Linked DNA regions of Terriglobus roseus. The main gene of each other region encodes a partner of the protein of the gene in region 2 in a complex. Links are inferred from orthologs where the notes say so. Each region holds a gene or a part of one and is shown on either strand. Other genes may lie near its edges.

What was found.
Region 1: the proteins of rpsG (region 2) and tig are in contact, whole or in part, in a crystal structure (PDB 3GTY), measured with the Thermotoga maritima proteins. The link is inferred for Terriglobus roseus from one-to-one orthologs. Residues at the interface, in WP_004081843.1 of Thermotoga maritima: Lys34, Lys52, Lys55, Glu59, Arg62, Gln63, Glu66, Asn67, Lys69, Val71, Arg95, Ala109, Lys110, Lys111, Gly112, Arg113, Pro114, Glu117, Glu121, Ile124, Ala125, Tyr127, Asn128, Asn129, Thr130, Gly131, Lys135, Asp139, Arg142, Met143; in WP_004081061.1 of Thermotoga maritima: Glu122, Val124, Val129, Leu130, Tyr133, Glu188, Gly259, Ile262, Tyr263, Glu266, Ser270, Glu273, Gln274, Glu277, Arg308, Gln311, Ile312, Ser315, Tyr316, Glu325, Arg329, Arg336, Leu363, Phe366, Trp367, Arg373, Leu377, Arg381, Leu384, Glu387.

Annotation. Positions count from the first base shown.
Region 1 is NZ_LT629690.1:2,519,550-2,522,820, reverse strand. What follows is about bases 221-3,170. They hold tig (trigger factor), read right to left. Parts: upstream 2,403-3,170; coding sequence 1,038-2,402; downstream 221-1,037. Other genes in these bases: BLT38_RS10620 (hypothetical protein), read right to left, coding at 2,545-3,170; clpP (ATP-dependent Clp endopeptidase proteolytic subunit ClpP), read right to left, coding at 278-874; BLT38_RS10635 (FMN-binding negative transcriptional regulator), read left to right, coding at 221-232. In the rest of the region: more of BLT38_RS10635, read left to right, coding at 1-220; more of BLT38_RS10620, read right to left, coding at 3,171-3,271. UniProt on the Bacillus subtilis protein: Involved in protein export. Acts as a chaperone by maintaining the newly synthesized protein in an open conformation. Functions as a peptidyl-prolyl cis-trans isomerase.
Region 2 is NZ_LT629690.1:218,230-221,511, reverse strand. Bases 192-3,152 are described here. They hold rpsG (30S ribosomal protein S7), read right to left. Parts: upstream 1,929-3,152; coding sequence 1,455-1,928; downstream 192-1,454. Other genes in these bases: BLT38_RS01070 (LssY C-terminal domain-containing protein), read right to left, coding at 2,622-3,152; rpsL (30S ribosomal protein S12), read right to left, coding at 2,015-2,398; fusA (elongation factor G), read right to left, coding at 192-1,295. Also shown: more of fusA, read right to left, coding at 1-191; more of BLT38_RS01070, read right to left, coding at 3,153-3,282.

The DNA.
Region 1 (3,271 bases), 2.3 Mb from region 2 along the record:
GCAACATCACGAAGGTAGAATCGGTGGCGCGTGGCAGGTGAGTGATGCACCGGAGGATTTCATCCGTGGTCAGTTGCGCGGCATCGTTGGTTTCCGCATGGCGATTACGCGTCTGCAAGGGAAGCGAAAGATGAGTCAGAACCGTCCACTTGCCGACCGTGAGGGCGTTGCCGCTGGGTTGCGAGAGCAGGGCAGGGACGATGTGGCCGACCTCATACCTCTGAGGAAATAAGAAAGCCCGGCGATTGCCGGGCTTCTTCGTTCTGTGATCGTTCTCTTACGTACGAGGGCGGGTGATGATGTCGTCGATCAAACCGTAATCCTTGGCCTGATCCGCGCCCATCGTGAAGTCACGGTCAGTATCGCGTTCGATCTGATCGAAGCTCTGGCCGGTGTGCTCTGCCATGATCTTGTTCATGCGCTCGCGGAGACGCAGAATCTCACGTGCATGAATGTCGATCTCGGTGGCCTGACCCTGGATGCCGTGTCCCATGATCAGCGGCTGGTGAATGAGGATGCGCGAGTTCGGCAGAGCGAAACGCTTACCCTTCTTACCCGCCATCAACAGGAAGGCGCCCATGCTGGCGGCCTGGCCAATGCACAGCGTGGAGACGTCATTCTTGATGTACTGCATGGTGTCGTAGATGGCCATGCCTGCGCTGACCGATCCACCCGGAGAGTTGATGTAAAGCTGGATGTCCTTCTCCGGATCTTCACCGGACAGGAAGAGCAACTGCGCAATGATCAGGTTTGCAACGTTGTCATCGATCGGAGTTCCCAGAAAGATGATGTTGTCGCGCAGCAGACGGCTGTAAATGTCATAGGAGCGTTCGCCCCGGCTCGTCTGCTCGAGCACCATTGGAATCAGACCCATGTATCTCCTCGTTTCCGTTGTTGCTCTTGATGCTTCGCGAGTCACATCGACTCACGCTTCGCTGCATTTCGCTACGTGCCAAAATGCGTGTCCATAGAATAACGGCTTTAGCCTCTGAGGGAATCCTCCCGCAGTTGCTAAAGCCGTTTTCTTTTGAATCAGGTTATGCCAGTTTTTCGTACAGAGCCGTCGCGGTAGCTTCGCGGCGCATCTGCTCACGCATGCGTTGCAGTGAACCATCCTGCGTCATCTGCTGACGAAGAACGTCCTGCGGCTGACGGGTCTGGAAGCTGAGGATCATCAGCTCGCGCTCCACATCATCGTCCTTCACCTGAACGTTGGTCGCTTCCGCGATCTTGTCCAGGATGAGCGACGCCTTTACTTCCTTGATGGCTTCTTCACGCTGTGCGGCGCGCAGGCTGTTGAAGTCAAGCTGCTGCATCTGCTCGCGCGTCATGCCCTGCTGGGCAAGCGCACGGAGGCCGCGATCCAGACGGACGTCGATCTGCTGCTGGATGAACGCCTCGGGAACGGGGAACGAGAACTTCTCGACCAGGGTGTCGACCAGCTTGCCCTTGTCTTCGTTCTCCGCATTCTGCTTCTTGCCTGAGGTCGCGTTCTCACGCAGGCCAGTCAGGAAGGCATCCCAGGTCTCGTAATCGCCAAGCTGCTTCGCGAACTCGTCGTTCTTCTCGGGGTAGACCTTGCGCTTGATGGATTTCAGCGTGACGCTGTAGTCAATCGTCAGGCCGGCCAGGCGAACGTCGCCGAAGTCGCTGGGGTAGTTCACTTCCAGCTCAAACTCAGCGCCAGTCTTCTTGCCACGCAGAGCATCGCTGAATGCGGGTAGGGTGTTCTTGCCGCCGATTTCCACCAGAACATCTTCGCCGTCGATCTCGTCGGCTTCCTGCACAGTGGTGTCGCCTTCGGCCTTGCGACGAACGCCCTTGAAGGTGATCTCAGCCCAGTCGCCATCGACCAGTTCACGATCTTCTTCCACCGGTTCAATGGTTGCGTGTGCATCCAGAACGCGATCCAGCTCGATGTCGAATTCCTGCTCAGTCAGTGCGGGATCGGCCTTGATGACGGTGACCGTCTCGTATCCGCTGATGTCGAAGCCGGGCATGACTTCAAACTGTGCACGGAAGCGCAGCGGCTGACCTTCGTTCAGGTTCAGCTCAACGATCTGCGGCTGGGAAACCGGGCTCAGGCCCTTGGACTCGATCTCGGTGCGGAAGCGGTCCTGCACCAGGAGGTCCATGACTTCCTGACGAACTTCGCGAGCAAAGCGATTGCGGATGGTCGCCTCAGGCACCTTGCCCGGACGGAAGCCAGGGATGCGGGCGAGCTTCTGGTAACGCTTCACCACTTTGCCGAAGGCCTTGTCCACATCGTTGGCCGGAACTTCGACGCTGATTTCCTTGGTCAGTTCGGGGTTCAGCGCGGGGCCATGAACGTGGTTGTGACCAGCGTGATCGTGGTCGTGCGTGTGCTGTTCTGCCGTCTCCACGGGGGTGGTCTCGGCCACTGCTTCTACTGTCTCGTTCGGAGTCAAAATCGGTGCCTTCTGGATGAGTCTCTGCGGCGTGCTGCGGCGGTGTGGCCGCGTGCGGATTTGCCGTCATCCACCATGGTACGGACAGCGGCGAAGAGGGTCAAACGCGCTGCGTTTAATTGCCGGCCGGGGAGTAGGAATTGTTCGGCGCCACCTGGATTCTCAGGCGCCACTGGAGGGTTTCGCCGGGTCCCACAACCGTCTTGGCTCCATCGGGTCCTTCGGTGCTGAAGGTGATTGCGACCGAGTTTGCATCCTGGGGGACATCTACCCGGAAATTCCGAATGCTGGGCGTTAAAGCCATCAATCGTAAGACATACCCGTCCGCCACGTTGTGCAGCCGGAGCTCTGGTCCGCTGCTCAAATAGGAGTACTTCAGGCCCTGCCATGTCCGATGGAAATTCGGTGTATTTATGGGAATCTCCACAGCCTTTTCTGCATTTTCGGCGGTTTCCGGGGGAGTAATCCTCAGGCTGCCAAGACCCTTTGCCGGAATCGCAAACTGCGGCGTCCAGGAAAGCACAACTGATTTTGGATCATCAGAGACGTTTTTGGCCGTGATGGAGAGGTCATAACCACGGTCTGAGATGGTCGTGGAGACCTTCGTCTGAATGCCTGACGGTGGCGGGGCTATGCCACTGGGGCCCGGGGTGGGCTCGGGGGAAAAATCGGCGGTGGCACCGGTACCACCTGGGGTCATGTCATTATGGGCGTCCTGAGCCGCCTGCGTGGCCAAAATTTCCCCTCCCTCTGAAGGACCTGTCTGTGGAAAGACCTTCAGTGAGATAGGCGAGTATTTCAGCGATGCTTTAGGTGCACCAGTATTCGGCATTAGCAGTGGC
Region 2 (3,282 bases):
GCCAGCTTCGCCAGCGCAAGACCCATCTTTTCCTGGTCAGCCTTCGTCTTCGGCTCTACTGCAACTTCGATCACCGGGTTCGGGAAGTCGATGGACTCCAGAACGACCGGAGCCTTCTCCGAGCAGATGGTGTCGCCGGTAACAAGGTTCTTCAGACCCACAGCAGCGCAGATATCGCCGGCCAGAATCTCCGTGATTTCTTCGCGCTTGTTGGCGTGCATCTTCAGCAGACGGCCAATACGCTCCGTCTTGCGCGTACGCGGGTTCAGAACCGAGTCGCCCGTCTTCAGCGTGCCCGAGTAGTTACGGATAAAGATCAGCTGGCCGACGAACGGGTCGGTCATGATCTTGAAGCCAAGCGCGGAGAACGGCTCGTTGTCATCAGCCTTGCGAATGATTTCAATTTCCGGATCTTCCGGATCGCGGCCGATCATCGGCGGGATGTCCAGCGGGCTGGGCAGGTAATCGATAACCGCATCCAGCAGCGTCTGAACGCCCTTGTTCTTGAAGGACGAACCCATCAGCACGGGGAAGATCTTCATGCCGATCGTTGCCTTACGGATTGCCGACTTCAGCTCATCCAGGGTCGGATCTTCGCCTTCGAGGTACTTCTCCATCAGAGCGTCGTCGCTGTCAGCAACAGCTTCGATCAGGTGCTGACGGAATTCCTTTGCCTTGTCGAGCTGAGCAGCCGGAATCTCTTCCACGGAGTACTTCGCGCCCATGGTCTCGTCATGCCACAGGATGGCCTTCATCTGGACCAGGTCGATAACACCCTTGAAGTTTGCCTCTGCGCCGATTGCAAGCTGCAGCATGATCGCGTTTGCGCCAAGGCGCTCGCGGATGGTGCCCGTTGCGTACTCAGCATCGCCGCCGTTCTTGTCCATCTTGTTGATGAAGCAGATACGGGGAACCTTGTACTTGGTAGCCTGACGCCACACCGTCTCCGACTGCGGCTGCACACCGGCAACAGCGTCGAAGCAAGCCACAGCGCCGTCAAGAACGCGGAGCGAACGCTCTACTTCAGCCGTGAAGTCCACGTGGCCGGGGGTGTCAATGATGTTGATGCGGTAGTTGTTCCACATGCACGTCGTTGCAGCCGACGTGATCGTGATGCCGCGCTCCTGCTCCTGCTCCATCCAGTCCATCGTGGCGGTGCCTTCGTGCACTTCGCCGATACGGTGGTTTACACCGGTGTAAAACAGGATGCGCTCGGTCGTCGTCGTCTTGCCCGCGTCGATGTGAGCCATGATGCCGATGTTGCGGCATTTATTCAGAGCAATTGTGCGTGCCACGTATTTGTCTCTTCTGCGGAACTTATGACGTCCGCTGTCCTTCGCAGGTTCAGGAGTAAGCCAGCCCGCCTGACTTACTCCTGAATCTGGGTCCCAAGTTATTTCGTGCTTGTTACAACTTCATGTCAACTTACTGCGGAGTAAGTTAACCCGACGTGACTACCAGCGATAGTGCGCGAAGGCACGGTTCGCTTCGGCCATACGGTGCACGTCTTCCTTCTTCTTCATCGCAGCGCCACGGCCATTCGCAGCATCCAGCAGCTCGGCCGTCATCTTGTCGACCATGCCCTTCTCGCCGCGCGAGCGAGCATAGCTCACCAGCCAGCGGATCGCCAACGAGGTGCGGCGTTCCGGGTTCACTTCGATCGGCACCTGGTAGTTCGCACCACCAACACGGCGGCTCTTCACTTCCAGCAGGGGCTTCACGTTCTCAACAGCCTTCTTGAACAGCGTCAGCGCGTCGTCTCCGCCGCCCTTGGCTTCCAGGTTCGTCATGCTCGCGTAGAAAATCTTCTGCGCCGTGGACTTCTTGCCGCCCCACATCATGCTGTTAACGAACTTCGTGACCAGAGTGGACGAGTACACCGGATCCGGTGCTACTTCGCGCTTTGCAATATGACCTTTACGTGGCATCTTTCTCTTCTTTCTTCTTCCCCCAGCGCCGTAGACTTCTCAAGCATCTGGGCTTGGGCCTGTCCGTATCCCGGACAGGTCGTTAATTACTTTGCTGCCTGCTTCGGACGCTTCGCGCCGTACTTGCTGCGGCTCTGCGTACGCTTCGCCACGCCAACGCTGTCCAGCGTTCCGCGAACGATGTGGTAACGCACACCCGGCAGATCCTTCACACGGCCACCACGGATAAGCACGATCGAGTGCTCCTGAAGGTTGTGACCTTCACCCGGGATGTACGAGGTAACTTCGATTCCGTTGGTCAGGCGAACACGCGCAACCTTACGGAGAGCCGAGTTCGGCTTCTTCGGCGTCTGGGTGTATACACGAGTGCACACACCGCGGCGCTGCGGCGATCCCTGCAATGCCGGGCTGGCCGTCTTATAGTTCGGCGCAGTGCGGCCCTTCTTCACAAGCTGATGAAACGTAGGCACGATAACTCCCTGAAACTGCTTAACTTGACTTCTGAACTTTGGGTGTCTGCACCAACCGCCGGAAGGCAATCAGGCTTTCTCATGACGAGCCGCGGCGCATGGCACCTGCGATCCCCTCCCACCCACCGGCACGTCAAGACGCACCACGGGCGGGAAACCTCGGAACCCTTCCACTGTACCAAGAACGGTACCGGGCGTCAATCAAAACCACGCCCAGGCCCGCCTAGAAGACGAAGGAAACGCCCATCGTAGCCCGCTGCTGGCGCATGACTCCCTCCGTAAAGGGGCCAATGATTTCCAGGGTGTAGCCCGGCAGTTCGTTCGGATCGAAGATATCGTTCTTCGACTTTGACCAGAAATCCGGCTGACCAGTCAGCGTCTCCTTATAGTCAGCCCGCACCAATACCCGCCGCGACACCCGGTACTTCACGCCGCCACCGTATTGCAGGCCCATCTGGAAGACGCCGCCACCCTCGAGCGGCGGTGTAGTGCCATATTTCCAAGCGGCGGTCAGGATACCCACCGTGCTGAGGCCCAGTTTGAACCATGGCGACGCCTTGGTGATTGGCGCATCTGTCAGGTGCATCAACCGCACAGAAGGTCCGGCAAATACGTAGGGTCGCCAGCGCGAATCCCGTCGCTTCAGGTGGTACTGCAGGTTGTACCCGAACTCTGTGGTTGAGAGTATCGACTCCTCAAACCCAAAGTCCGCTTCTGTTACCGGGTCGGTTTCATCCGGCCCAGTGGCCAGATTCAGATCCACAAACTGCACCTGAAACGGAGTTCGGTTGTAGTCAAACGTGAACTCATGCGAGAAGTGCTCGCGCGTGTTCAGAGTCACCGATCCGCCAAGATTCCATCCTGCAAAATGTTCGTTCCCCAGA